2 regions of the Bradyrhizobium sp. 186 genome follow, and region 1 is predicted to be linked to the other one. Evidence: riboswitches for the same ligand, from Rfam matches in the RefSeq annotation. Region 1 holds a riboswitch; the other holds the start of a gene.
The links. Region 1 has a riboswitch for cobalamin ahead of IVB18_RS19285 (TonB-dependent receptor). Riboswitches for the same ligand answer to the same signal wherever they lie in the genome.
Positions count from the first base shown of each region.

Region 2: linked by a shared signal. The riboswitch ahead of metE (5-methyltetrahydropteroyltriglutamate--homocysteine S-methyltransferase) and the one ahead of IVB18_RS19285 (TonB-dependent receptor) in region 1 are both predicted to bind cobalamin.

Region 1 covers NZ_CP082164.1:4,041,247-4,056,268, reverse strand. Annotated here, with positions in the region: gene IVB18_RS19335 (nitrilase-related carbon-nitrogen hydrolase) at 1-615, opposite strand, end outside; gene IVB18_RS19330 (acetamidase/formamidase family protein) at 630-1,619, opposite strand; gene IVB18_RS19325 (ABC transporter ATP-binding protein) at 1,650-2,369, opposite strand; gene IVB18_RS19320 (ABC transporter ATP-binding protein) at 2,371-3,087, opposite strand; gene IVB18_RS19315 (branched-chain amino acid ABC transporter permease) at 3,087-4,151, opposite strand; gene IVB18_RS19310 (branched-chain amino acid ABC transporter permease) at 4,167-5,039, opposite strand; gene IVB18_RS19305 (urea ABC transporter substrate-binding protein) at 5,133-6,374, opposite strand; gene IVB18_RS19300 (ANTAR domain-containing protein) at 6,386-7,051, opposite strand; gene IVB18_RS19295 (transporter substrate-binding domain-containing protein) at 7,048-8,208, opposite strand; gene IVB18_RS19290 (PepSY domain-containing protein) at 8,472-9,908, opposite strand; gene IVB18_RS19285 (TonB-dependent receptor) at 9,921-12,293, opposite strand; cobalamin riboswitch at 12,408-12,610, opposite strand; gene IVB18_RS19280 (histidine phosphatase family protein) at 12,686-13,258, shown strand; gene cobT (nicotinate-nucleotide--dimethylbenzimidazole phosphoribosyltransferase) at 13,265-14,317, opposite strand; gene cobF (precorrin-6A synthase (deacetylating)) at 14,333-15,022, opposite strand, start outside.
Region 2 covers NZ_CP082164.1:1,014,540-1,029,561, reverse strand. Annotated here, with positions in the region: partial or broken gene IVB18_RS04635 (ISNCY family transposase) at 7-355, opposite strand; gene IVB18_RS04630 (hypothetical protein) at 600-896, shown strand; gene IVB18_RS04625 (hypothetical protein) at 1,177-1,683, opposite strand; gene IVB18_RS04620 (cytochrome-c peroxidase) at 3,481-4,548, shown strand; gene IVB18_RS04615 (group II intron maturase-specific domain-containing protein) at 4,907-4,999, opposite strand; gene IVB18_RS04610 (reverse transcriptase domain-containing protein) at 5,061-5,366, opposite strand; gene IVB18_RS04605 (reverse transcriptase domain-containing protein) at 5,478-6,107, opposite strand; gene metE (5-methyltetrahydropteroyltriglutamate--homocysteine S-methyltransferase) at 7,300-9,615, opposite strand; cobalamin riboswitch at 9,715-9,915, opposite strand; gene IVB18_RS51550 (hypothetical protein) at 10,566-10,700, shown strand; gene IVB18_RS04595 (hypothetical protein) at 10,728-10,991, shown strand; gene IVB18_RS04590 (4Fe-4S binding protein) at 11,013-11,216, opposite strand; gene IVB18_RS04585 (EAL domain-containing response regulator) at 11,834-13,048, opposite strand; gene IVB18_RS04580 (GNAT family N-acetyltransferase) at 13,651-14,166, shown strand; gene IVB18_RS04575 (SMP-30/gluconolactonase/LRE family protein) at 14,746-15,022, opposite strand, start outside.

The sequences.
Region 1 (15,022 bases):
CTCGAGCCCCCATCGATTGCTTTCGATGACATAGCAGCCGTTCTCGAAGGCTCGGCTGATCCAGTAAGGCGCCGGCGTGCGCTCGGCCAGCCAGTTCGAGATGTGGCAAATGACGTCGGCGCCGCCGAGTGCCATCAGCCGTGCCGTTTCCACGAAGTGGACGTCCATGCAGATCAGCAGCGCAATGCGCCCGACCGGCGTCTCGAATACCTGATTGTGCAGATCGCCCGCCGCCGCCCATTTTGGCTCGGAGATATAAGGATGCGTCTTGCGGTGACGACCGACGATGCCGTCGGGCCCTATCAGGACGGCCGCGTTGAAGTAGATGCCATCCTCGTCGACCTCGGGCATGCCGACAACGATGTAGCAATCATGCTTGCGGGCCAGCGCCGCAAAGCGGTCGGTGGTCGGCCCCGGGATCTTCTCGACGAAGGGCGCGACCTCGGCACGGTCGTACCAGCAATAGCCGGTCGTCCCCATTTCCGGCGTGACGATGAGCCTCGCACCGGCGGCCGCGGCCTGCTCGCAGAGTTCGAGCAGGCGCGCGACGTTGCGTTCCTTCTCGAACATGGTCGGCTCGAACTGGACGGCGGCGACCTTGTGGATCCCTGACATGACCTGACCGGTCCTCAAACCAGATAGGACTTCTTGATGGAGGCGCCCAGCGTGTATTTGGGATCGACCATGTTGCCGAGGCGGACGCGTCCGGCCTGGGTCAGAAGCATATAGGCGTCGATCTCCTCGAAACCATAATCCGCTGCCATCCAGCGGCAGAGCTCGCGATAGGCGATGCGGGCCGCATCCTCCATCGGCCGGGCCGAGCCGATGGTCATGATGAAGTCCTTGGTCTCGAGCCGCGGCCAGGCAATGGTCCAGTTCTTGATCAGGTCGATCTGCACCGTGGTCAAGGTCGGATGCTCGATGGCGACGCCGCAGAGCTCGCCGTCACCCTGCGCGGCATGGCAGTCGCCGAGATAGAGCAGCGCGCCCTTGGTGTTGACCGGCAGATAGATGACAGCACCGACGCCGACGTCCGGCAAATCCATGTTGCCTCCGTAGTAGTCCGGAACCAATGAGGAAATCGCCTCGATCTCCGGCGAGGTGCCGATGGTGCCGATGAACGGCTCATAAGGCAGCGTGATCTTGTCGTTCCACTTGGTCCCGGTCTTCGCATCGATCACGAGCTTCTTCACCCGCTCCGGCAGCGCCGGGTTGAGCAGCGCGGTCTGTCCCGTGCTGACCAGCCCGCCGAAGTCCGGCATGACCACGGTCGTACCGCACGGCTGCGGCCCGCGCGGCACGATGCTCTCGATATAGACGGCGAGCACATCGCCCTTCTCGGCGCCGTTGACGTGGATCGGCCCGTTCTGCGGATTGAGGAACGGAAAATTGAGAATCTTCGATGGACTGTCGCTCTCGTTCTTGATGGCACCCTCGAAAGCGTCATGGGTTTCGGCAGCGACGACGGCGCCGGGATCAACCGTCAGCACCGGATTCACATAGGGGCCGTAGACATAGTGGTACTTGCCCTGCTCGCTTTCCGTGATGGTGTACTGGGTACCGCGCTCGCCCTTGGCAACGCCCTTGCGTGCCATAATGGAATCGTTTTGCCAGGCCATTGCTGTTCTCCTTGGTTGTGGGCGCCGCTTTCAAACTGCGAGGTGTCGGCGCATCTCCGCTTCGTCGTCGAGCGCCGAGCGATCGAGGCTTGCGACGATGCGACCCTTGTCCATGACGTAGCAGCGCTGCGCCATGGCGCGGATCATGTCGAGATTCTGCTCAACCAGGATGATGGTCACGCCGGTCCTGCGATTGAGCTCGACCATATTGCGCGCGATGTCCTGGACGATGTTGGGCTGGATGCCCTCCGACGGCTCGTCGAGCAGAATCAGGTTGGGATCGGCGATCAGGACCCGTCCGATCGCGAGCTGTTGCTGCTGGCCGCCGGACATGGTGCCGGCTCGCTGATTCCAGCGCTCGGCGAGGATCGGGAACGCCTCGACGATCTTGCGCCGGCCTGCCTCGGGAATCCCACCACCCTTGATCGCGGCGCCGACTGCAACATTCTCGCCGACGGTCAGGCGCGGAAACACGTCGCGCCCCTGCGGCACATACCCCATGCCGAGGCGCGCCCGCTTGTGCGCAGGCAGCGAATCCACCGCCTCGCCGCGATAGACGATCGAGCCGCTCATCGCCGGCACGAGCCCGATCAGACTCTTCATCAGGGTGGACTTGCCGACGCCGTTGCGTCCGATGACGGCGACGATCTCGCCTTCGCGTACCTCGATCTCGAGGCCCTGGAGCACCGGCTTGCCGCCATAGCCGGCGCGCAGGCCCAGCGTGGAGAGGATCACTTCCTTACGTGGCATATCAAGCATGGGCCTGCCCCAGATAGATCGCCGCCACGCGTTCGTCGGCGACGATCTGGTCAATCGTGCCCTGCGCAAAGACCTGGCCGAGATGCAAGACTGTGACGCGCTGGGCGACCTGGCGCACGAATGCCATGTCGTGCTCGATCGCCAGCACCGTCATGCCGTCGGCATTGAGCCGCTGCACCATCGCGCCGGTCATGTGCGTTTCCTCCAGCGACATGCCGGCAGTCGGCTCGTCGAGCAACAGAAGGCGCGGCTTCAGGCTGATCGCCATGCCGATCTCGAGCCATTGCTTCTGGCCATGGCTGAGATTGCCGGCGGTCTGGGCCTGCTCGCTCTCCAGTCCGAGGAAGACGAGCAGCCGGCCGATCTCCGCTTCGAGGTCCGCGCCGCGATGGCGGCTCTGCAATGCGATCTCGAGATTCTGGCGAACCGACAGGCCCTTAAAGACGCCGGGCACCTGGAACTTGACGGAGAGGCCGCGGTGAATACGCGCAAAGGACTTCAGCGCCGTGATGTTCTCCCCTGCAAAGAGAATGTCGCCGCTGCCGGGATAATGCTCGCCAAGGATCAGGCGGAACAACGTGCTCTTGCCGGCGCCGTTCGGGCCGATCAGACAGTGGATTTCGCCGGCTTCAAGCGTGAGGTCCACGGCGTTGGTGACGTGGAGGCCGCCAAAATGCTTGTTCAGATTGCGAAGCTCGAGCAGCGACATCAGCCTGCCCTCTGCGTGAGGCGGATGGCGAGCCGTCCGAGCCAGTTCATCACGCCGAGCACGAGGCCATTCGGGGCGATCAGGACGGTGAGCACCAGCAGCACGCCCATGAAGACGAGCGCATACTGGCTGCCATAGATGGTCAGCGCCTGGAACGCGGCAAGCACCACCAGCGTGCCGATCACGGTCGATGTCAGATCGCTGCGGCCGCCGACTGCGACCCAGATCAGGGGCAACGCCGCCGCCGTCATGCCCATGCTCGAGGGCGTGATGTATTGTCCCCACACCGTGTAGAGCACACCGGATACCCCTGCGAGCGCGGCGCCAATGACGAAGGTGATGAGCTGGTACTTGCGCACGTCGTACCCCAGCATCTCCGCCCGCTCCGGGTTCTCGCGGATCGCGACGATGACGTTGCCGAACGACGAGTTCATCAGAATGCGCAGCCCGAGATAGACGAAGACGAGGAGGCCGAGCACGAGGTAATAGAGACCGATGTCGGCGAACAGCACGATCGGCTCGCCCGGCCACGGGATGGTCAAGGGCGGCATCGCGCTCATGCCGTTGAAGCCGTTCAGCCGCGCGCTGCCGATGTGCCACTCCGGTCCCGCGGTCTGGGCCATGAAGCGCTCCAGCATCAGGGTCACGGCGAGCGTGACGATGCCGAGGAAGACGCCGGCGATACGGCCGAAGAACATGAAGTAACCGAGCAGGACGGCGAACAGCGCGGCAATAGCGACAGCGACCACCATCGCGATCAGCGTGAAGCCATAGGCCGCGCCGAAATTGATGGTCAGGATGCCGTAGCTGTAGCCGGCGATTCCGAAGAACGCGGTCTGGCCGAAGGAGAGCGAGCCGCCATAACCCCAGATCAGGCACAGGCTGAGCGCGATGAATACCCAGACGAAGAAGTAGACGGTGTTGCCGACGGTGTAGCCGTCGCTGAACAGCGGATAGGCCAGCGCGGCCACCAGCACAATGGCGAATAGACCCCAGAAGGCCCGGCCGCGACCGACGGTCTGCGGGCCTTCGAGACGGCGGAACAAGGACAGGAAACCGCTCACGACGCCATCACTCCGTCAGGTGCGCTCACGCAGCACGAAGCCGGAGATGCCTTTCGGCAGAACCCGGACGACGATGATGACGGCGACCAACAGGCCGATCTGGCCGAACAACTGCCCCTGCCACGACGTCATCACCGATTTCACCACTGCAAGCACGCCGCCAGCCGGCGCCGTGCCGAGGAAGACGTCGGCGCCACCTATCACGACCGTGACGAACGCTTCCATGATGAAGGTGGCGCCCATGGTCGGCACCAGCGTCATGGTCGGCGCGTACAGGCCGCCGGCAAGGCCGGCGAGCCCTGCCCCGCAGGCGAAGGTGAGGCTGTAGATCAGCCGCGTGTCGACGCCGAGGGCCGCCGCCATATGCGGCACCTGAATGGTGGCGCGCGCCAACACGCCGAATCGCGTCCAGTTGAACAGGGCATAGAGACCCGCCAGGACGCCGAGCGCGGCGCAGAACAGCACGATGCGATAAATCGAATAGGAGTAGTCACCGACCTGAAAACTCCCGAACGGCGTGCCGACGCCCGCCATGGTGGAACCGACCATGATCAGCGTGCCCTGCGTCGCGATCAGGCTGAGCCCCCAGGTCGCGACGATGGTGTCGAGAGGCCGGTCGTAGAGATGACGGATCACCGCGAGTTCGACCAGCACGCCGACGAGCGCGGATACGATAGTTCCAGCCAGAATCCCCAGCGGCAATGGCAGACCGGCATGCACGGTCGCAGCCGTCACATAGGCGCCGCACATGATGAACTCGCCATGGGCGAGATTGATCACACCCATCATGCCGAAGATCACCGCGAGCCCGCAGGCCGACAGCACCAGGAACGCGAAGGCGTCGCCGAATTGATAGAGCGCCGAGAATGCAAGGGTCGCGATGTCCATAGACCTACCAGACTGGTGAGAGAAGCGACGTTGCCGCCGCGGATGTCCGTGATCGCCCCGGCGTGCCGGACTTGCCGGGGCGACCAACCGCCGTCAGGGTTTCGGCGGCGGATTCGACGGCGTGTACTGGGCCATCGGATCTTTCTTCGTCAGGTCGCAGCCGGCGTCACCGAGCCAATAGGGCTTGATGTCTTCCCAGGTCTTCGGAAAGGAGATCGCGTGATCGGCCCCGACCTTCGCCAGATAGATTGTGTGCGACATGTGCTGGCTCTTCGGGTCGATGCAGACCTTGCCCTCCGGTGCGTCCATGCAAACGTCACCCATCGCGATCACCTTGCGGATGTCCTCGCGCTTGGTCGACTTCGCCCGCTCCACCATCTGCTTGTAGAGATAGACGGCGAGGTAGGAGTTTTCCGCCTCCTGGTTCACATAGGGCTCGCTCGGGAATTTCGCCTTGAACTTGGCGTAGAACTCCTTGCTCTTGGGCGAGTCGATTTCCTCGATGTAGTTGGTGGTGACGTACATGTCCTTCAGGCTCGGCGGCTTGAAGCGCTTGTGCTCGTAGCCCTGACCGACGTTGACCGAGGACGCCATCGGCAGGTTGACGTTGGCGGACGCGGCCTGCTCGTAATAGGAAGCCTGCGCGGTGCCGACCAGCAGCGTGACCACGAAGTCCGGCTTGGCTTTCTGGATGTTCTGGATGCTCTGCGAGAACTGCGACACGCCGAGCGGGATGAACTCCTCGCCGGCCATCTTGCCGCCGTTCTCCTTGACGATCTTGCGCACCCATTCCGCCGAGATCTGGCCGAAATTGTAGTCGGCTGCGAGCGTGTAGACGTTCTTGCCGTACTTCTCCATCATGTAGGGAATGAGCGTGGAGAACTGCTGCTCGGGCACCGCGCCGGTGACGATCATGTGGCCGTCGCAGACGCCGCCTTCATACTGGTTGTTGTAGAAGGCGAAACCGTTGAACTGGTCGACGATCGGACGATACGCCTCGCGCGAAGCCGAAGAGAAACCCGCGAACACGACATCGACCTTGTCGCGCTGGAGCACGCGGCGCATGAACTCCTGGTAGCGGGTGTTGTCGGACTGCGTGTCGTAGGGCACGAGCTCCAGCGGCCGGCCCATGATGCCGCCGGCCTTGTTGATCTCGTCGGCGGCGAGCTGGATGGCGTGGACCTTGCCGATGGTGGCGGCGGCGAAATCGCCCGACTGATCCTCCAGTACGCCGAGCTTGATCGGGTTTTCCGCTGCGAGCGCCAGGTGTGATCCGAAGACAAGCGTCCCCGTGAGGGCTGCGGCGCGCAGCCCCCGCAATACAGACTTGGGCATATTTGGTTCTCCTAGATGGCCTGCTTGTTGCCGCCTTGCAGCGTGATGCCGGTTGTGCGGCCGGACGTGTCGGGCGGCTTCGCCCGCTTGCTCAGAAACTCCTCGCAATAGAGTTCCATATTCTGCCGCGCGCGCATGCTGTCGCGGCGGAGCTGGCAATAGGCCCCCTCCTCGTCGAGGCCATCCTGCTGCATTAGCAGGATGACGGCCCGAATCACCGCGCGGCGCCCGCGGCGACGCTCCTCGAGGCCCTGCAAGCGCTCGTACATTTCAGCGCGCAGCAGGAACTGGTTGATGCCCATGAACAGAGACGTGTAGACCGCGCCGCCATGCACCGGCTTGCGCAGGAACGAGGTCGCGCCGAGATTGACGAGCGCCTTGAGCCGGCTCGGCGCCTCGACACCGACCAGGCCGATCACCGGCACCGGCGGCAGGCGCGAGGCCGGGTTGACCTCGATCGCAACCGCGCCTTCGAGATCGCCGTCGACGAACAGGATGTCACGGTCGGCCTGAAGGCCCGCGACGTCGATCTGCGCGTGGCCGTCGATGATCTCAGGATATTCCGTCGAGACGCCGAGCTTGGCGAGCGTCGTTTCGAGCGCGCTCTCCCATCCCCCTCGCCGGGTGACGACGATCGCGCGGCCGCCCTTGAAGTTCTGTAACAGTCGGGAGCTCATGATTGCACCACTTTCAACAGCGGAGAGCGCATTGCGCTGGCAAAGCGCGGCGACGACTGGACGAGATAGGGATCGGGCGCGATCGGCTCGCGGGATTCCAGCAGCACCTCGAACTGCCCGTTGGCAGCCGAGCGGCCGATGCGCGGCGTAAGCCAGGCGTGAAAGGTCTGCCGGTCGATGCGGACCTCGCCTTGCGGAGCGCGTAGCCGCTGATCGGCCACGGCGGCGCGCACCGTGCGGGCATCGTCGGTGCCGGCCTGCGACAATGCTGCCGCGAGCAATTTGACGGCGATGTAAGAGGATTCAGCATCTGCCGACGAGACCGGTCCGTCCGGAAAGGATGTCGTGTAGGCGCGAATGAAGGCACCGTTTTCTGGCGAATTCAGGGAGGAGAAATAGACACTCGAGGACAGATGTCCGTCGACCGCGTCCGGGCCGATCTCCGGCAATTCCGGTTCCGACAGCGTGCAGCTAGCGACCGGAATCTCCGCAGCCTGATCGATGCCGCGCGCCCGGCAAGCGGCCCGGAACGCCCGAAAAAAGGCATAGGCGCTGGTGCCGATCAAATTGTTGAAGACGAAGTCGGGACGCTGATCGATGATCGCCGTGATGACCTGGTCGACCTCGGTATCGCCGACCGAGAGATAGCGCTCGGCGAGCACGGTGCCGCCCCGCGCGGTCAGCGCCTCGCGGAAGATGCGGTTGTTCTCCCAGGCCCAGATGTAGTTCGAGCCGACGCAGAAGGCGCGCGAGCCGACGCGGGAGGCCAGATAGTCCACCAGCGGCAGCACGTGCTGGTTGGGCGCGGCGCCGGTGTAGATGACGTTATCGGAGCTCTCGAAGCCCTCGTAGTGAGACGGATACCACAACAGTCCGTCGAACTTCTCGAAGCACGGGATCACCTCCTTGCGGCTCGACGAAGTGTAGCAGCCGACCACGTGCCGGATGCCGGAACCGAGGAGCTCGAGGCTGAGCGAACGATAGCGCGCGAGGTCGCCGGACGGGTTGACCACCACCGGCTCAAGCGCAATGTCGTCGTGGCTCGCATTGACTTCCCTTAACGCGAGCAATGCACCGTTGAGGATCGAACGTGCGACGACGCTGTAGGAGCCCGTCGTCGAGAACATCACGCCGATCCGATACTGTTTCCGCGTCATCACTCGATCCAAAAACAAAAAAGCGCCCGTCGGCTGTGAAGCCGAGGGCGCCCTCGCCGCCAACCGAACACGCGACGAACGCGTGGTGTTGGAAATGGTTGAACTTATCGCGTCGATGGGCCGTCTTGCCCTACGCTTGCACATTACGGTCGTTGAGATCGGATACGATGTCAAGCGCGTTGTTAAAGCGAGAACTGCCGCAATTCGTGTCGCCGTGTAGCAAATCTGTGCAGCCCGCGCTCAGAGCTGAACTGTCGCGGGTTTCAAACCCGTCGGGCAATGAAGGAGGACCGCAAGCGGCGCCAGCCGATGACGATACCCGTGACGGAGAACAGCATCCCGAGGGCACAAAGGCTCACGATCAGAACGTCGCGCAAAAGCGGATGCGTCACGAGAATTGGAAAGTCGAGCGTGTGCAGCGCGCTATAGAACCAGCGATAGGCCCGCCGCGACGCATCCAGCCTTTGCAGCACGCTGCCGTTGGCGCTGTCGATGTCGAACCAGAGGTCGCCGCATCGGGAACGGTAGGCGGGCGCTGCCGCAACGATGGACCGAGCGGGATAGTCGTCGTTGACCGCAAGCACGGACGGTGCGTCGCAGCCAGCCGCAAGGCGCGTCGTCAAATCCTGGACCTCGTGTGCGCTCAGCAATCCCGTCTGCCTATCGCGGCCAGCGTCTCCTGCCCTGACCAAAATCTGGCTGCCAAGGGCGACCCGGTCACGACGATAAACATCGCCGTTGAAGGCGAACCATTCGACTTCGCGGGCCGAGGACGATATCGGCTGCCGAACGAATGATGAAACGACCGGCCAGTCCGGCCAAGCGTTCATTATGTCGGATTCAGCCGGGGTCAACTGCCCGCGCGAGAACAGCCGGCCGTGATCCATGGAGAGCCACCCGCTGAAAATCCAGGTCAACACGAAGACCGTCGCAACGAGGCCGATGAGGTGATGCAGCGCATGCCAGCCACGGTATGGCGAGATTTGACGCCCTCGAATTCCGATCCGGCTGATCCCGAGCAACGCTCCCAGCAGCGCTGCGATCGACGCCAGTAGCGACAATGTCCAGACCACGCTGTCCCATAGCGCCCAGTTGCTTCGCAGGACCGTCGGATAGATCCAGTGCAGGACACTACCGACCAGGTTCCATGCACGCTCGTTTCGCGTCGTATCAAGGACAACTTCGCCGGTGAGCGACGAGACATAGACCTCCGTCCCGGCGGCATCGCCGAGGGCCACGCGAAACAGCGGCCGGTGGCGATCAAAACCGTTCGGGACGGTCCATTGATCATAGTCCGCGCGCGCGACGATCACGGCGCCCGCGGCATCGAACCCGCGATTGCGGGCATGCTCCTGCGCGATGGCGAGCGCGATATCAGGAGACGTCACCGATGCGTCGCCTCTGCCCGAGGCGCGGATTGCGCGCAAATGCGATGGTCCCGAGACGATGTAGACCGGTCCGTCGCTCCGCTGGATCAGGCGAACGCGCGTGGCATCCGCAACCCCGCTGGCGGCCACCGCGTCAGAAGCAGGGATAGTGACCTGAGCATGGTCCACCGGCGCAAGCCCGGCAACGCGTTCCGCTTCCGTCAGCGACGGAAACGGAACGAAGTGCATCACGATCCCCGTCGCGAACCACATCGCGAACAGCAGGCAGAACGCGATCCCGAGCCAACGGTGCAACAGGATGATCGCGCCCATGGTCTCAACGCCCTACCATTTGAACGCAGCCGAAATCTCATAGGTGCGCGGCGCGCCCAGCAGGATCTGATCGGGATAGAACGGATCGCCCCAGATCGCGTAGCGCTTGTCGGTGATGTTGCGCACACGGAACGTCAGGCGGGCCTGGTCAACCGCATTGAACACCGTCCTGGGGATGTCGACGAAGGCATAGACATCGGCCACAGTGTAGGCCTTCAGCGTCACCGTGTTCGCGTCCGTGTTGTAGCGGTCGCCGACATGACGGCTGACGATTCCGAGCTCCACCGGCCAGGGCGTGAAGAAACGGTAGGAGGCGCTGGCGTTGGCAACGATGCGCGGCACGTTCGGCGGCGTATTGCCGGAGAACGAGCCGCCGACGAAATTGTAGTCGGCATAGCGCGCATCGACGTAGGCGATATTGCCCCACAGCCGCAACGCCTCGATCGGGCGGACCGAAGCGGCGAGCTCGACGCCCTTGGATTCCTGCCGCCCGGCGATATTGAGCTGCATGCCGCCAGCGGCCGCATAGACGTTCTTGCGCTGGATGTCGTAGGCCGAGAACGACCACTCCGCCCTGTTGTCCCACAACAGATGCTTGACGCCCGTCTCGTAGGTGCGCGAGGTCGTGAGGTCGAGCGGCTGGGTAGGCCCAAGCAGGAAGATGTTGTTGGCCGAGATATCGGCGCCCGTGGCGTACTGGCTGAAGAAGGTCAGGCCGGGAACGGCCTCCCAGGTGTAGCCGATGCGGCCCGTCACCGGCGCCCAGGATTTCGAGAACGGAAAATTAGCCTTCTCCAGCCCGTTCACGTCGGTCGAATTGCGGTCGAGCCCGATATGCTCGACGCGCAGGCCGCCGATCAGCGCAAAGCTGCGCGTCAGTTTTAACCGGTCCTCGAATGACAGCGCCTCGTTGTCGATGCGCGCAGTCTGCTGCTGCGTCGTGAGCAGGCCGTAATAGCCGCGCGCGGGATCGACCAACGAGACGTAGTCGTCAGGGAAGTTGGCCGCGCCCGGCCTGACAAAATCGAGATAGCTTGAGGAAAGCGTCGTGACCATGCGGTTGTCGAAGCCCGCGATATTCGCATCCCAAATCAGGTCGGTGATGTTCCCGACGAGGCGCTGGCTGTGCGCGACGTAGAAGCGCTCGCGATCCACCATGTTCGAGTTGGGGAGGCCCGAACTGGCATTGAACGCCTCGACCTCATTGTTGAACCACGTGCGCTCCGCGCTATAGCCATAGGCCTGGCTCTTCAGCGTCAAGTCAGGTGCCAATTTCAGCTCAAAGCCGCCGCGCAGCCACACCTCCTGGGCGACGTTGCGATTGTCGAGGACGTTGTAGTTGGTGTTGAAAGTGCGGTCATCAATCGTGACCGGTCCGAGATTCGTTTTGTTGAAGTTCGAGATGTAGTTGCCCGAGACGATTCCAGTCGTGGCATGCGAGCCGCTGAAGGCGATCGGCACCAGAGGCGCGCCCCAATAGGCCTTTCCGCGGTCCTCCCTATACTCGATCGCACCCCAGATCTTCAGGTTGTCCGAGATGCGGTAGTTGAGCTGGCCCGACACGTCGAGCGTCTTGGTGTTGGTGTCGTCGGCAAAGCCGTTGAGCAAGGAGCGGCTGATATCGAAGCGGTAGTCCAGCCCCTGAACATTGGTGCTGCCGCCGGAGCCGTAATGCGCGCGGAACGAATTTAGAGAGTCATAGGAAAAGTCCGCCTCGTTCCGGATCGGTCCGGTGTGCGGCTGTTTGGTGACGAAGTTGATCGCGCCGCCGGCGGCGCCCTCGCCCGAGATCAGCGAGGCCGGACCTTTCAAGAATTCCACGGCCTCCAGATTGGCCGTATCTGTGATCCGCGAGGTCATGTTCTGCGGGCCGATCTTGATGCCGTTGTAGAGCGTGTTGATCTGGCTGTTGGTGAAGCCGCGCATCGAAAAGGCCGAGGGCTCGGCCGGGTTGTCGCCCGAGGTGACGCCCACCGCGCCCTGCGCGACGTCTGACACGGTGCGATAGCCTTGCTCACGCATGGTTTCGGCCGAGATCACCTCGAGGGTCGCCGGTATTTCGCGCACCGTCAGGCCGAGGCGCGAGGCGCTCTCGGCGACCGTATTGGTATTGAGCGGCGTCTGCACCGTCGCAGCCGGCACGACCGGCTTTGGCGGGAGCGGCGCGGGCGCGGAACGGCGCGCTGCTGTGCGGCGCGCGCCCTGCCCCTCGCGTCCCGCGGGCCTGGCAGGCTTGCGGGACTGTTGCGGGGCGATCTCGATCGGCGGCAGCGGTTCGCGGGCCTGCTGCGCCAAGGCTACGGGTAGATCGATGGCAGCAAACGATGTGAGAGCGGCGGACGCGAGCAAAAACGCGCGCGGTCGCACAAGACGGACGGAAGACATGGTTTAGGACCTCGGTATGACGTCAGTGGCACGTCACAGCGAACGAGGTCTCACCCTGGGCCTTTCAGCCTTCCGATGAAGCCGAATGTCTGTACTCCCCGACCGACATCTTCGCGTGTGACCACGGCTGACGGCAGGTCTCCTGGCTCGCGGGTCATCACCTTGCGTCGCCTTCCCGGGACCGAGATACCCAGTGGCTTGTGACGCAAGATTCGCCGCTTACAGTTGCGGGGGCAGCCGCGGCATTGGGGACAACGTCCCCGCACCGCATTCCCTTTTCATCCCCGGATGGGGAAACCGTCCTGACCATCTAGGATTACGATCAAGACAGAGTCAATGTACCTGTTGCGGCGTCTTTGCTACAGCGACCAACTTTCCCTGGAGATTTTCGCATGGAAGGCGAGACCTTCCTCTGGCTGATACGGCATGCGACCGTCGACGGCGTCGCGGGAACGATCCATGCGGCCGATGCTCCGGCCAATCTCGGCGATCGCGCGCAATTGGAGGCAGTGCGGCAGCACCTGCCGCGGGACGCGGTGAGCTATGCGAGCCCGTCACGGCGCACGGTCGAGACGGCGCGCGCGCTGGGGCTCGATCCGGTGCTCGTGGGTGAATTCAGCGAGCAGGATTTTGGTGACTGGACCGGCCGGCGGCACGACGAACTCGCCGCGACGGGCGGCGATGCCTATGCGCAGTTCTGGAGCGATCCGGCCCGCGCGCGGCCGCCGGGCGGTGAGAGCTTCGAGGATCAGGTCGCGCGCGTCCGGCTGGGCCTGTCGCGGATCGGGGCGGATTCGTCCACCCTCGTGGTCCATTCCGGCACGATCCGCGCCGCGCTGTGCATCGCGCTGGGTCTCGAGCCGCAAGCCGCCTTGCGCTTCGTGATTGATCCGCTCTCCCTCACCCGGATCGATCGGCTCGCGAGCGGCTGGCGCGTCGTCTCCGTCAATCACCGCGTGGCTTGAGCCTGATCAGACTGGCCGATCCGGCACATTGGCCTGCGCAAACGTCGCCATGTCATTGTGAAGGCTACAGGCCAGCCGCACCAGCGGCAGCGCGATCGCCGCGCCCGATCCCTCGCCGAGCCTGAGATCGAGGCTGATCAGCGGTTGGACGTTCAGGGCACGAAGCACCAGCCGATGCCCCTGCTCCGCCGATTGATGCGACGACAGCAGGAACGGCTGGCACGAGGGATTCAGCCGCACGGCCGCCAGCGCCGCGACCGATACGATGAAGCCGTCGATCAACACGGGAATGCGGCGCTGCGCAGCCGCAATGATCGCGCCGCAGATGGCTGCGATTTCGAGGCCGCCGATGGCGCACAGGATCTTTTCGGCCGAGGCACCGGCAACCCCATGACGCGCGATCGCGGCATCGATCACGCGCGCCTTGTGCGCCCGGCCGACCGCATCGATGCCGGTGCCGCTGCCTGCGATCTCCTCGGCGCGCAGGCCGAGCAGGCCCGCGGCTATCGCCGCTGATGTCGTGGTGTTGCCGATGCCCATCTCGCCAAAGATCAGCAGATCGGGCTGGGCGGCCTCCGCGCGCGCGACCGCGCGCTGGCCGGCTTCGAAGGCAACTGCCAGCTCCGCGGGCGCAAGCGCTGCCTCAACGCTGAAATCGCGCGTGCCGTTGCGCGGCTTGTCCGTGACGATATCGGCGACCTCCGATGGCGCCAGCGTGCCCGCGTCGACGACCTCCAGGCTCGAGCCAAGCTCGCGCGCCAGCACCGAGATCGCGGCGCCGCCCGAGGCAAAATTCGCCATCATCGCAATCGTTACCTCCTGCGGATAGGCCGACACGCCCTGCGCGACGATGCCGTGATCGCCGGCGAAGATGACGATCGGCACCCGCGCGGCACGGGGTTGCTCGGTTGCTTGCAGACCCGCAAGCTCGATCGCGAGTTGCTCGAGCCGGCCAAGCGCGCCGGTCGGCTTCGTCAGTTGCGCCTGCCGCGCGATCGCCGCCTCGCGATGGACCGCGGAGATATCTGGGCATTTCCGGTAGACCCATTCGGGGAGCATGCTGCCTCGCTTGCCTCACGGCCTGCGCTTGAGAATGTAGCTGTCCATGATCCAGCCGTGCCGCTCGCGCGCTTCCTGCCGCACGGCGACAATGTGCGGGCCGACCTCGGCAAGCGCGCCGGACATGACGATCTGATCAGGCATGCCGAGATAGGCGCCCCACCAGATGTGCAGCCCCGCCGGATCGAGCGACTGGAATGCGGTTTCGCCGTCGAGCATCACGACCACGGTGTCGGTGCCTTGCGGCCAACCGCCCTCGCGCAAGCGCCGCCCGGTCGTGACCAGGAACGGCTCGCCGATATCGTTGAGCGGCAGCGCGTGTGCCGCACAGAGCGCCTGGATCGATGTGATGCCGGGGATGACTTCGATCTTCGGCAACGGATCGAGCCGACGCGCAATGCGCAGCGAGGAGTCGTAGAGCGAGGGATCGCCCCAGATCAGCAGCGCGACCTTGCCCTCGCGCCCGAGATGGTTCGCGATCGTTTGCGACCAGGTCGCGGCGACTGCATCATGCCAATCGTCCACGCCCTTGCGGTAATCTGCCTCGCCCGCGTCGCGCACCGGAAGATCGAACTCGACGATGCCTGTCTTGTCGCTGGTGAGCACGTCCGCGCAGATCGTCCGTCGCAGATCGGCGAGATCGGATTTCGCAGTCCCCTTGCGCGGGATCAGGACGAGATCGGCAGCGTTGATGGCACGGATCGC
Region 2 (15,022 bases), 3.0 Mb from region 1:
CGAGGTCTACGGAGCGGCTCGGCTGCTCATCGTCCGGCCGATATTGACGAGGTTGTCAGAGATCACGCCGAGCGCGACCCAGCGCTGCATTCCGGCGTCATCCTTCTATCGGCATCGATTGAGACCGTTTCGCCGCTTAACCACGCTGATGCGTCCTTCACATCGCACGCCATTTCTGGCCATCGCGGAACCAGCGCTTCTTCTGTTCGCGCTTGCGCTCAGGGCTTTTGCTCGATCGATTGGGAATGCATACCCGTTTGACCCCCATTGCTCTCGCAGCGGCCTCGTCCCTGGCAGAGTGGAACCCGGCGTCAGTCGCCACCAGCCGCGGCATGCGCCTCAGCTGGACCTGGTGGGTTGCGATCGTGCCGAGCCGACCACGACTGCGGCTCTTCGGGCACCGCTTCGCCAGTGCTTCGTGCACCGCCGCCACGATCTGCTCGTCCGCCAGCACCTGATCGGCGTGCTGCATCCACTCTTCGCGAAGATCACTCACTTCCTCGGCGATCAGCCCATTGCCAAAGCTGAGTTGCGCCCGCCGCATCTCAATCATCTCGCCGCCCCGCGCGCCTTCGATGCGGCTCTGGACGTAGCAGCTCATGATTGAGTTCGCAGATGCCCTCGACCGCCTGCTTCAGCTTCTGATAATTGTCGAGCCAGCGACGAACCTCGGCGCCCCGTTCGCGACGTACGCTGAACTGCTGCGTGCGGCCGCCGGCGTATGTCACGGCGAGCACGAACACCTGATGCCCTTCGCCGCGCGCGCATTTAGGACAGCCCTTGCTATGTCGGACGGTGCGCTCCAGCAACGAACCGCGCAGCAACTCGCCGGTGGCAGGCAGCTTGCCGACGAGTTTGTCGCGCGCTCTAACGGTTCGCTCACGAATGATTCATAAGAATGAATCAATGGCAGCCTAACAAGTCAAGCGCCGATTCGTTCGACCTTGCAGTTTTCCGCCGATCGGCCGACTCTGAACTCAGACTGCGTCCACCTAATTTGCGCCGGGAAGTAGTCTAGCGCCTTCAAGTGCCTTCGGAGTTTGGGCTCAACCTTTGTTGCGGTGTGCTCGTCTTTGAGGACGGCACACAAGCCGGAGCGGTATTCATCGCGTGGAGGTAAGAGTCGACAGTGGCTCGTCCGCCCGAGCGCTTGCGGAAATCAGCGTGAGACACGAGTCACTTCCAAAAAAGAGATTCTGGCCAATCTGTGAACTCCAATTCGAAGCTACGTAGGCCAGTGAGTTTGGTGGTGAATTTAAGGGTCTTCCCTGAAAGGGCTGCCAATGAGCCAGATGCGAACTTGAATACTGTCGTGCCGGAAGTTGCGACCGCAATGCCTTGCTCGCCTTCCATGCTAGAGAAGCCGGTCGCCTCGGAGAGTTGCCCAATGGCAAGTCCCTCCAGCGCGCGGCGAAATTCCAGGGACGCTAAGTATGTTCCTTTATCAGCAGCCCATTCGCTCACCGACACTGCTGTAATCCCCGCGTCACTCAAGAGACCATCGGCGATCCGGCAGCCATATTGAACCGTGAGAATGATCCGCTCATTCCGAACTCCGACCGGCTCTCTATCGGCGGCAGTGATTGTGCACGCGTACCGCATTGTGTCCGCAGCCGCGCCCGTGCTTAGCCCGAGCAACTCGAGAGCGGAACATAACACAAAAGCGAGAACGGGTCTTCTCATTCGGCTACACCTAGTCTGGAGTATCGTTCGCCTGCTCTGTACAATCTGACGCTACGGCCGATTCAAGCTTCTTCGATCGCTCTGTCGGATGAAAGCTACTCATGGTGACCGCGGTGTCGCAGAAACGAGGCAATCGGTATCCCCCAGCGGTGGCCCTGGATGGGCGGCCCGAACGGTTTCATTATCGGCGCTCACGGTGCGCAGCGGGCCAGTACATCGGTGAAGCAAGGCAGAGGACCGACGCATTTCAGCTCGGCGGCGGCCATCATGGGCGCGACGGCCCGCGGCGACGGAGCGCTACGTTCCTGACGCAGGCGCATGCGTTCTATGAGCGGACGCCATTTTCCGCGCCAATGACCCGCGGCAAAGGTCCCGAATTTTGCTTCACAGTGTCAATGTAAAAGGAAACGTGGTCGCTAGGAGCCGTTCAAAGGCAGATTTCCGCTCAAACAGGCGCTCTTCGAGAATCTTACGCTCGAGATCACTTAGCTCGCTTTGAAGCCTTCTGCGACAGCGCCAAATGTCATTCCGCACGTATCTGATCTCATTCAAGCGATCGTCAATCGAAGCCATCACAGACACCATATCTAACTTGAACCACCCATGGACAACTGGTCCGCCGGTGAGATCTCACGACCTGGCCATCTGCGGACATGATGTAACGATCTCCTCCCAGCATGTCGTCTTGTATCGGAGTCTTTCAACGCAAGAGCATGAAGTGACAGTTACTTCTGCAGAAGTTCAGCGATTTTTGCCTTCAGCGCGCAGGATTTCAAAAGCTGCCACTAGCCCGTGAGTGGGTCGAAATGATTATCTTACTCCAACCAACACGCGGCCCGATCAGGTGTCAGACCGCCCACTTAAGCTGGTTTCGAATGGGAGTATCTGAGTAATCGGACGGTCGTACCGTCAAACTCTGGGTAACAGATTTGAGATCGGCAATTGCCGTGCCAGCGAACCCAGGTGGGATTCAAGACAAACCATTGTTCAGGCTTGGGGGCTCGTCTGTTACAATCGAGCGGGATTTCGGCGGCGGCGCGCGAAGAGCCGGCCCGGATATGAGGTCGGAGAGCCTTCAGTCGGCAGGGCGAGGCGAAATCGTGAGCGATGCGCACCGCCGACGCCTCGGCTCAGTGTCTCGCCATATGCCTGCGTAGATCTTATTACCGCCGTCCCACGCGCGGTCGGCAAGCTGTCAACTGGATCTCATCACAAAAGTTTCTGTGCGATGATGTCTAGCCGGGACTGGCGCTTGTCGCATCTGTGACACTGCATGTATTCATCAAACCAAGACATCCGACGTTGTTCGGTAGCCGGGACTCGTTCCGTAACTAAATCAGCAGCTTGCATGTCAGATGCAACTGGCATGGGGGTTGCTATTGTCCAGCCGCACCGTGAGCGCTGAGCGCGACCAGCGGTGTAAGACGGATACGATCAACTTCGCTGGAGCCGTATTGGCCACCCAATCGCTTAATGGAGAACCGATGCGGCCACCGGACAGATTATCCTTTTTCGGCACGCTTGTTGTTGTCAGATCGGCCAACATGCCGAAGGTTGAGGCGCTAGTCTGATCTACCAACAGGAAGGTCGTGATCTAAGCTCAAAGCGAACTCGCGAATCAAATAACGGCTTAAAGCATCGTGGGCGAACGCCGGCAGCGAGCACCTCGAAATCGAACATTTGATGCAGCCTCGCTTCAGAGGATCCGGTGCTGCGCCGGGCCCGTTGAGGGAACGGGGTGTGGCATCGCTTTCGACTGTTTCCTTGATTAACAATCAGAACTGATGAGGCGGGTGTATGAACAAATCGATCCGGGAGCTTCGGCTTGTGGCTGAAGCATCTGTTTTGGCGATTGGGCTGCTGATGTCGTCAGGAGCTAGCGCGGACGATGATCTGATGAGAACCGCCAGGCAGATCTTCCGTCCGATCCCCTCAGTCATTCCTGCGGTAAAGGACAATCCAGTCACGCACGAAAAGGTCGAGCTTGGCAAGATTCTGTTCTTCGATCCGCGGCTATCGGCAAGCGAGATCATTAGCTGCAATACGTGCCACAATCTCGGCAGCGGCGGAGTCGATGCCGGTCCGACCTCAGTCGGTCACGGCTGGAAGGTCGGCCTACGTCGGGCCCCAACCGTCTACAACGCGGTGTTCAATGCGGCGCAATTCTGGGACGGACGCGCCGCGGACCTCAAGGCGCAAGCAACTGGCCCTGTGCAGGCGAGTGCCGAAATGAATGCGACTCCGGATCATGTGCTCGACACCTTGAACTCAATGGCCAGCTATGTCGCCTTGTTCAAAAACGCTTTCCCGAACGAAGCGAGACCGGTCAGCTTCGAAAACTTTGCGAAGGCAATCGAGGCTTTTGAAGCGACTCTCATTACACCTGCGGCCCCCTTCGATCAGTATTTGGAGGGCAATACACATGCTCTCGATGATCAGCAGAAGTCAGGGTTGGCGCTGTTTATGGAGAAGGGATGCTCCTCTTGCCACAATGGAATCAATGTCGGTGGACAGGCCTACTTCCAGTTCGGCGTGATGAAGAAGCCGGACGCAACCCTGCTTCCGGAAGCCGATAAGGGCCGATTCGCGGTCACCAAGGCGGTCGGCGACGAATATGTCTTCCGCGCGGCGCCGTTGCGGAACGTCGCGTTGCGAGCCCCTTACTTCCATTCGGGGCAGGTTTGGAGCCTGAAGCAAGCTGTTGCCCTGATGAGCGAAATCCAGCTCGGCGCCAAGCTTAGCGATGGGGAAGAAAACGACATTGTCGCGTTTCTGAATTCGCTAACCGGGCGGCTACCTAAGATCGAGTATCCGATACTACCCACCCGTACGAACACGACGCCAAAGCCTTCAATAGACCGATAGGATTAACAGCACCAGCGTCATGCCTTGCCGAATAGTAACAAATGCGACGCAAGAACCCGGCATCCCGCAATGACGTGAAAATGAATGATCCCGTGCTGTCACTCATTACTAGGCAATCGGGTAGGAGGAAGCCTCACGGCTTCCCCCTCCCACACCACCGTACGTACGGGTCCGTATACGGCGGTTCGGCAGGCACGTTGAGGTGGCGGTGCAATTCGATGAGGGACAGTAGCCCGAGTTGCACGAAGAAGGCGGCGCGATAGGCATCGTTCATGTGGCTGGCCCCGGCATTCCACCAGGGACCGCCGCCGTTGTAGGCCGACCGCCATGCCCGCTCCGGATCGAGCCCGCGTTGCATCTAGCGTTTGCGGCGTGTCCGCGGTCGCTTCCACTGGCGCCAGAGGATATTGCGCAGTTTGCGCCGCATCCAGCCGTCAAGCTCCTCGAACACCCCTTTGGCCTCCGCCAGCCGGAAGTATTGCAGCCAGCCGCGCAGGATGGGGGTTTGGGGGTCACCGCCAGGGTTGGTCTTGGCGCAGCCTCGTCCTCAGCTTGCTCCGCAACCGCTTCACGCTATTGACCGCCACCCGCAGGCGCGGTTGTTTGTGCGCGGTCATGGTGTAGCCGAGGAAGGTCCGCACCCAGGAACGGTCAACAGCGCTCTTCGCGGCGTTGACCTTGAGCCGTAGCCGCTCCGTCAGGAATTGCGTGACCGACGCCATCACCCGCTCGCCAGCCCGCCGCGTCCGAACATAGATGTTGCAGTCGTCGGCGTAGCGGCAGAAGGCATGGCCCCGTCGCTCGAGTTCCTCGTCCAGATCGTCGAGCAGGATGTTCGATAGAGGTGAGAGGACCGCGTTGCGGCGTGCCTTCGCTCCGCGCCGTCGTAATCCCGCCCGTCATCAATCCAGCTTGCAGGTAGCGGCGGATCAAATCGCAACACCCGTTTGTCCGCAGCCCGGCGCGCCGCCCGTGCCATCAGCACGTCTTGGTTCACCCGATCGAAGAACCTTCTCCAGATCGAGGTCGACGACAAAGCGTCGGCGCTCAGCCACATGCGCCCGCGCGGCAAGCACCGCATCGTGCGCGCTGCGCCCTGGACGGAAGCCGTACGAGGCCTTGGAGAAGCCTGGATCGAACAGCGGCATTAACACCTGATGCATCGCCTGCTGGATCAGCCGATCCACCACCGTCGGGATGCCCAGTTGGCGCATCCCTCCACCGGGCTTCGGGATTTCCACCCCGCGCACCGGCTGCGGCCGATAACGGCCTTCCAGCAGTTCTTCTCTGATGCGCGACCAGTGCTCCTTCAGATGCGGTTGCAACTGCTCCACGGTCATCCGATCAATGCCCGCGGCGCCCTTGTTCGCCAACACCCGATGGTAGGCCGCTATCATGTTCGCTCGGCTGACGATCTCCTCCGTCAGCCGCGTCTCCACCTCCGGAGGGGAAGGTTGCGGTCTTGCTGTGGCGATTGATGCAACCCATTCCCTGCTCTGGCGGCTTCCGGCCGCTACCCTCGGGATGAGCACGACGCATCTCAGCGTCATCGTCTGCATCTGCTATCACCATCGACAGACCGGCCTCCTCCGGTACTCGACGTTCGGCCCTTCGCCAGCTTGGTGCTGCCGGCTACTACGGCCTCTGCTGACTTCTGCCGCCCCTTCCCGACGCCTTGCAACGCCGGTAGCACACCCGTTGCCGGGGGCAGGGCGGCAGACCTCCCAGGGTTAGTCGCGTGACCTTCGTGCCATCTACCTGTCGCATCTACGGCCGCACCCTCCGGGTGATATCGGGCTTCGGGAATTTTGGCTCCCTCGCCCGGATGCGGACGCCTCCTATGCGCTGGCTGTTCGTCAGGCCGGCACTTTGCTTACAGCTTCCTTCAGACCCCGCCTCGCGACGACGCCCTTGCTGTTCAGCTAACGGTTCCCATCACCAGGGTCCGTAGAGGACTCTCACCTCCAAGTCATCGACCGGACACCACTCCGGTCAAATCGCGCCAGTCACCGCGCTCCGCGCCATGCCTGGCGCACCAAAAAAAAGCCCGGCCTCTTCCGGAGGCCGGGCGAAAGTCACGCAGGAACGACGCTGCTTTACGCATCGCACCAGCTTTCGTCGGTAGGGAGGACTTACCGGCGATCGATTTTCGGCGAGGGCATTCGCCGTCAAACAACGAGAAGCGGATATCACTCCGCGCGAAATCTGGAGCCGCTTACCTTCCGCTCCTGTCGGAAACTTCACGATTTGCCCACCACTCGCCCGCTGTCCGACTGGCAAGGCAGTGCCTTGATCGAGCTGGGATCCCGCGCAAGCGGTTTGGCTGCCGTGCCCTGAAACACAAGCGGCAGTTTGCCGTCGCGTAGCAGCATTTGGCACCCCCAAACAACAACGCTCGATTATCTTCCCGAAGATCGTGCCAAGGCGCCAATTTCGTATGACGTTCCGTAAGGGCGGTAAAATAGATTGTTGTGATGGGACGCATCCACGCGGTGGATAAATGAAAAAGTAGGGCTGTGCTTCGCGTCGAGCGTTAATGACTTCGCAATATGTGACCTGATCGGGCGTCGCCGGCATGCTGTCGGCCGTCGGGTCGAGAATCGAGCTTGTCGCCGGCTGCATGCGACCGCCTCCGCCGACGCCGGCCGGCATTCCCAGGCGCTGGGAACTTTGGGAGCTCGCAAGGACATCGTAAGCCCCCAAAGCGCGTGCATCTTATTCACAAACGCATTGGCGAAACGCTCCGCACCATCATGGCTCAGCCCGCAACTCGCGTGCGGCGGCCACCATATTGACGAGCGCGGGACGCACCTCCTCCCACCTTCGAGTTTTTAGTCCGCAGTCGGGATTGATCCAGAGCTGCCGATCGGAAACTCGCTGCCGCGCCAGCACAATCAGCTGCTTGATTTCCGCCGCTGCGGGAATGCGCGGTGAATGAATGTCATAGACGCCAGGCCCGATCTCATTAGGATATTTGTAGCTCTTGAAGGCCTCGAGCAATTCCATCTTAGAACGCGACGTCTCAATTGATATGACGTCGGCATCCATTGCTGCGATCGCATCGATGATTTCGTTGAACTCGGAATAACACATGTGAGTATGGATCTGAGTTCCGTCGGCGACAGCGGAGGAGCAAACGCGGAAGCTGTCCACTGCCCAATCGAGATAGTTCTTCCACTGCGATTTGCGTAGCGGCAATCCCTCCCGCAACGCAGCCTCGTCGATTTGGATCATGGTCGCTCCAGCCGCCTCAAGGTCGATGACCTCATCTCGGATCGCGAGAGCGATCTGTCGGCATGTCTCGCTCCGCGAGATGTCGTCACGGACAAACGACCAGTTCAGGATCGTCACCGGTCCGGTCAGCATAGCCTTGACGGGTTTTTTGGTCAGAGACTGCGCATAGCGCCACCATTCAACGGTCATGGGCTTCGGCCGGGAGACATCTCCGAACAGGATAGGCGGACGAACGTACCGCGAGCCATAAGACTGAACCCAGCCGTGCTTGGTGAAAGCGAAGCCCAACAGCTGCTCGGCAAAGTATTGAACCATGTCGTTGCGCTCGAACTCACCGTGTACGAGCACGTCCAGGCCGATATCTTCCTGCCACTGCACGGTACGGGCTGTCTCCGCTTTCAGAAGCTGCTCGTACTGCGTGTCATTCAGCGCTCCCCGCGCATGAGCCGCACGCGCATTCCGGACGTCGGCCGTTTGCGGGAAGGATCCGATGGTTGTCGTTGGAAACATCGGCAATGCGAACGCGACGCGCTGGACGTCGGCACGCTGGGTGAACGCGCTGCGACGGCGACGCATGCTATCGTCAATCGCGGCCATTCGTCCGGCGACATTCGCATTGTGGATCTCGGGCGATGTTTCGCGGATCACGGCTGCGTCCTCCGAAACCGCAAGTTCATCGGCCACCTCGGCAGCATGGCCGGCCAGCGCTTTGCCCAATATCGAAAGTTCCTTGATCTTCTGAACTGAGAACGCCAGCCACGTCTTCAGATTGGGATCGAGATCGGTCTCTAGCTCAATGTCGATCGGAACATGAAGCAGCGAGCAGGAAGGAGCAATCTGAACACGGTCCCTGCCCAGCTTTTTGACCATAGGGGCAAGTTGGTCGAGCAGCGCCGCAAGATTGGAGCGCCACACGTTGCGACCATCAACGACGCCTAGCGAGACCACGAGATCTCTGCGGGCTGTGGCGACAATTGCGTCCAACTGGTCGGGTGCCCGAACCAGATCGACATGAAGCCCGGCAACGGGCAAGGCCAAGGCTGTTTCAAGATTGTCGCCGATAGCGCCGAAATAAGTGGCCAGCATGATTTTAAGGGCCGGCACAACCTTTGCGAAATGAGCATAGGCCCGGCGGACAGCCGCCCGCGATGCTTCGTCGACGTCCATCACTAGGCATGGCTCGTCGAGCTGAACCCATTCAGCACCGCGCGAGGCTAGTTCGCGGAGAACATCGACATAGACTGGGAGGAGCCTATCAAGCAGCGACAGCGGATTGAATGCGGGATTTGCGCTTTTGCCGAGCTTCAGGAAAGTGACTGGGCCAACTAGGACGGGGCGCGTTTGGTAGCCGAGGCTTTTTGCCTCCTCATATTCCTCGATCGGCTTTCGAGAGGAATACTTAAAGATCTGATCCTGGTGAAATTCCGGCACCATGTAGTGGTAGTTGGTATCGAACCACTTCGTCATTTCCTGTGCGGCTACGCCAGGCCCATGCTGAGCGTGATCACCGTCCTGAGCGCCACGCGCCATGGTGAAGTAGGTCTTGAGCGACACAGGACCTTCGGTCCAGCTGTAGACGTCGGGAATGGCTCCCACCATTACGCTGGTATCGAGCACATGGTCGTAGAGCGAGAAGTCATTCGAAGGAATGACGGTCGCACCGCAGGATTTCTGCCGTGCCCAATTAGCGGCACGAAGTCCACTCCCCGCCTCGAGGAGCTCGGCTTCGCTGGAGTTTCCCGCCCAGTAGCTCTCGAGCGCGAATTTGAGTTCGCGTCGTGGGCCGATGCGTGACGTCCCCAGTGTGGCAACGGGAAGCGAAAGAATAGACATAGCTCAGACCCCATAATTGGGGCAAAGGCCATGGCGGACGCATGCAGCGAATATCGCGTGAGCGACAGCTGCTTGGCGCACACCGGGACACCCCGCCCGTGGACGATATATTGTCGAGGCAGGTCTCCTGGCTCGCGGGTCGTCGCTGCTGTCCGGCCTTCCCGAAGCCGCATGGCTTCAGTGACTTCGTTGGACAGCGGCTCGCCGCTTACAGTTGCGGGGGCAGCGCCGGCATTGCACCGGCTTCCCTCTTAGCTCCGGATCAAACGAAATCCGGAGACCACGACGGCTGGCATTATGCGCACGAGGATCGATCCGTCAACCTACTGAGTGTCGCTGCGATATTGCCCAAGCGATTGCGAACTGTACTAGGTAGGCTACAACGGTCTTACTCCGGGCCTCGTGAAAACGCGTGGATCTGTGGAGGCTCCGCTTGTGAATGCGTCCGCTCAACACCCTGTTCTCGTAATCGGATGGGCTAACGCGAGCAGAACGAACGCGCTGGGCGCTTTCGACATCTGCATGATCGCGACAAAGCCTGATCTTTTCCGTCAGCAGCTTCTCGAACTCGCCTGTGAGGAAGTTGCGATCATCCTCGCCGGCATCCGTTTGATCACAGCGCGATGAGGCTGCTTAGGAATTGCCAAGGCCGGATTGCTCCAGGATCGAACGGATGATCAGGTCGGACTGCCTGTGTTCGGCCTGCCCCACGACGAGCCGCGAGCTCGATCGCCTCCGTGGCGTTGGTCAAGATGATCTCCTCGGTGCGCCAGGCACTCACGTGCTGAGCGACTTTGGCGCGCGCCTCGTTGTCTCCGTCGCCGCTTGGCGAATAGTGCAGCCTGGACGTTGGCCTGCGCGACATCGCAGGAACAGTTCCGGACCTCAGGATGCACGCTGACTTGCGAAACTGGAGTAAGCGGCGAGAGCGCGCACGGCGGGATCGTGCTATGACTCTACGCTCCATGCACTCGTGCACGGTGACCACGGGCAAGCGGATGCCGAGCTTCTCGTACGTCTTCAGGATCTCCGGACCGATCTCGTCGCGCGAGGAGACCGTCTCTTCGGCTTCGGCCGTGACGTAGCTTTTAGATATCCTGCAAGTCGATCTTGTGATATTCGACGCCCGTCCACTTCGCCTTGGCTCGTCAGCCAGCGACGATAAGCCTCGACGCGGCGACTGGAGCATCGAGGCGGCCTTGTCCTTATTCGAGACAAATTTGACGGTGTCCTCTGACAGAGCCCTTCGAGGGCTTCTCGGAGTCGATCAGCGCCTTAAGGTCATAACGATGTTGATCGACCTCGATGCGCCCCATGCGGTCGGCGGCCTCCTCAAGCTCGACATCTACTACTTCGTTCGCGAAATCGAGCGGTGAAGCCGTCTGGACGCGGGCTGCTTATGCTGTCTTAGACGGGACACAGGTGTCAGGCACCGGACAGACGACCGCGCATTGCGGCGTGTCGGAATGGCCCTCGCACTCCGTACACTTTTTGGCATCGATAACGTAAATGTCACGCTTGAGGCTGATCGCCGCGTTGGGACACTCGAACTCACATGCCCCACAAACGGTGCATTGCGAAGCGACGATCTTGTAAGCCATGCCTTCCGACTCCTTAGGCGAGCGATGCCATTGGCGATCCCTTTCAAATGCCGTGCCAAACACAGACGCGCTCAATGATGGGCAATTTGCCCAATTGTGCTGTCCCGGGTCTGAGACCATGTTGCATCTGCGACAGCAACGGGCCACTTCAATTTCAAGCTATGCGAGCCCTCGGGCCCTACTCCGAGAGCCAGTCGCGACTCGACCGCTGCGAGCTTCCGTTGGTTTGTCTGGCATGGCAGCGCGGGGCCAAGCGACGCTCGACGATTCCGAAACCGGCGGCGCGACTAAAAGCCGCGAGCCGACGCACGTCTACGCCGGATCTCGGCAAACCTCCGGTCACACGCCCTGACTGGAGGTTTTGTGCAAGCCTCGCTCACGGCTGCAACGTTAACTCCGCGGATTGACTCGCTGGAGGCTTGCCAAAACGGGTTTGTGCTACAATAACCTTCGGCGTCGCTTCGGAGGGAAATGAATCCGCCGGGAGGAGCGATACTGGCTTTGCAAAGTGACCGATTTAATTGCAGTCAGCCGCATGCCTGGTGCCGAGTAGGTATGGCGGCGCGGGCGAGCGCTGGTACGCTTTGCCTGGCTGTGCTCAGCCACTCCTCATGCAACTATTTTGGACGAAGTGGAACAGGGCTGAAAGATGACTGTGCAAATTGCTTCAGCGGCATGGCCTTTCCGAACAGATGGCCCTGCGCAAGGTCGAAGCCGAGTTCGGTCACAGCGATCAGGTCGGCGTGGCTCTCCACACCTGCGGCGACGGTGCGCACACTGTACTCTTTGGCTAGATCGACGATATGGCGGCACACCGTTCGCTTCAGGGGCCCATTTCCGCAACCGGCGACGTACTGCCGGTCCACTTTTAATTTCATGAACGGGAATCTTTCGACCCCCATCAGCTGCGGCCAATTGGCGCCGACATTGTCGATTGCAAGGCCAATGTTGTGAAAGCGAACCTCACGCGCGACCTCGATCAGGAGATCTAGGTTCTGGATCGCTTCCTCGCTCTCGATTTCAATCGTCAAGCCGCCGAAAGCGGGGTGCGACGGCATGCGCTGACAGAGATCGCGTACCGCCTGCGGGTCAATCAGGAATGCTGCCGGGAGATTGATGGAGAGATCGATCGAAGTTTGCTGCTCCAGAAGATACTGCCAATCCTTGATCGCGCGGTCGATCACGAACTGCGACAACTCCCTAAAATGCGGATCGTGAGCCTCCGGGATGAAATAGGCTGGTGGAACAACGCCCCAGGTCGGGTGCCGCATTCGCACAAGCGCCTCGGCGCCGCGGCGGCTGAGGGTACACGCGTCAAAGTTCGGCTCATACCAGAGCTCAAGCCAGCCAGCGTGTAAGGCTTCTCCGACATGGACTGCGGGACGGGGCGCCGGCTCTCTGGGCAAGAGCATGGCGACCCGATCGCGCAGCGTCTCGGCTGCAAACGGCGTCCTCAGCGGCGGCAGCATATCAAGTCCATATTCGCCCCCGACCTGCTGCACTGCCGTCATGACGATCGACTCGCGGGCGCCGAACGCCAGCACTCTGCCTGCAAATTCTTCGCGTACGAGTATCTCGAGCAATCGTCCAGGCTCGATGCGATCCGAGCCAATGCCGAGCAGGATCAGATCAGGGAAGTCCGTGCAGAGTACGTGCGGCAGCTCGTCAGCAGTCCCGCATTCGCTGATAACAAACCCCATATCCTCCAGCACATCCCGTAGAAAGGCGCGCAGATGCCGCTTGCCGACGGCCACGCACGCTCGCGGCCGCACCTTACGCTGGCCGAAGATTACAGGTTTCCCTCCGACCAGTTCGGCCTGCCCATGCTCCATCGCAACCACTCCCGTTCCGTGACGGTCCCTTAAACGAGGAGCGAAGGTCCAAACAAGCAGTGCTTGCCATTATCTTTCGATTCTTCGAGGTAAGCTTAAGATAGTGCATTAGCGTGCAAAATCTTTCGCGATGTTGTTCAGACGATTTTGTCGGGCGCACGCGTATGATACCTGTCCCGCTTCGCGCAGCTTTGTACGAGTGAAGCACGCGAGTTTGGGAATCTCACCTTCAGACGCGCCGAGCTGATGCGCCCTATGGCACGGCGATTATCATGCTGCAAGATCTACTGAATCGAGTCGCTCGTGAGTGACGATCGGCAATCACTCTTACGAAATGTTTGATCGGCATGGCCGGCCTGCCCACGCGCGAATGTGCCGTCTCGTGGATTTCCTTTCCAATCGAAGGAAGTCCATCATGAGTTCCCAGCAAGTCAAGCCGCAGTCGATTCTGAGAACGGCAACAGCTTGCACTTACCTCACCTCTGTTGCTTATAGCGAGTGCGGACGTCCTATTCCCTACCGAGCTTGATAGTTGCTCTCAGTTGCGTTTTCTGTATCCTTTCTGAACATGGATTTCCTCAAGAGGGACTGGAGGGACTAACGTGACGGGTGTTCGTGTTGGCGCTGAAGCGCAAGGCCTGGCCCACGGGGGCACGGCTTTGCGCAAAGGCGTGCCAGGAGATGAGAACGCGATCGCAGAAGCCGTCGGAAAGCTACTTTCTGAATTAGGTGGCCCCGGACCAGAGTTCAGCCTTGAAGGCGCGAAGCAGGCTGCTTTGCGCCTGATTCAGGATCCCGAAGAGGGCTTCATTTTTGTCATCGAGGAACAAGTCACCGGGCAGATTGTAGGGGTCGCTGCCATCTCGGCCGTACAGGCCGTGAGAGCGGCCGGAGCGTACGGTGTGCTTCAGGAGCTATGGATTTCTCGCGACTTCCGAAGCTCTGACCACGGTCGGCATCTGCTCGAGGCGGTACATTCGGAGGCGAAGCGCCGAGGCTGGCAGATGATTGAGGTTGCGTTGCCCCCGGATGGCTATCCGGCCTTAGAACGGGTACGCCGTTTCTACGAGGAGAGGGGATATCGGGTTGGAGGATTGCGCGCGCGCAAGAGGCTATGACAGTACTGCGACCTCTGCTCCACACAGTTAAAAGCGCTCCTGGGCCTATCAGTAAAGACTTTCAAAGCAGCAAATCCTGCTGCTTGTTGGTTCTCAAAACGAACGCTCCAACGCGTGCGTCGCGGCCGAGCATGATCGAGAACCTCGACGCTGATGCGGTGCTTACTCCCACTGCGAGCGGTTACCTCTTCGACCTTCTTGGCGGGAACGTTCAAGATATCAGCCATCAACGCGTTCTTCATGGTGCGAAGCGATACGTGGGTCTTCTCAAGGCTCGTGGACCGCGAGCCGAAACCTGCCCGGCTAAAAGGCGCGGAGCCAAGTCGGCGGCGGCCCGTTGCGGGGCCCGACCCAGCCTTACAAACGATAGCCGAGTCGTTCTTTCGTGCTTCCCACACAGTGCGACTTACTGACGCCAGTTTCGGATCACCGCACACAAATGCGATCCATTCGTCGCCAAGTACAATGCCTCGGCAACTGGCAAGCCAATCATCTACCGGGCTCCTTCCTGCATCTTGATTCGGTGGACCGTCGCGTGAAAGGATTCGGTACCACCTTGTCACTCCTGCTGGCGAACGTTCAAGGAAGGTGAGCGAGATCAGCCATCAACACTGATCCGGTAGAGGATTCCGTAATGAGCAATGTGCCGTTTGCCGCCTCCAATACGAGGTTCGTGCAGGTCGCACCAGCGCAGGACTTGATGCGGGCGATCGTTTCGCCGTTCGGCGCCATGACGAAGACGTGGCCGAGGGAGGCGTGCGCGACAAAGAGCCGCCCTTTTTGATCCATCGTCAACCCGTCAGGACCGCTGGTCCCGAAGAACAAGCTGAACCGTCCCACCTTCGCAACCCCGCCG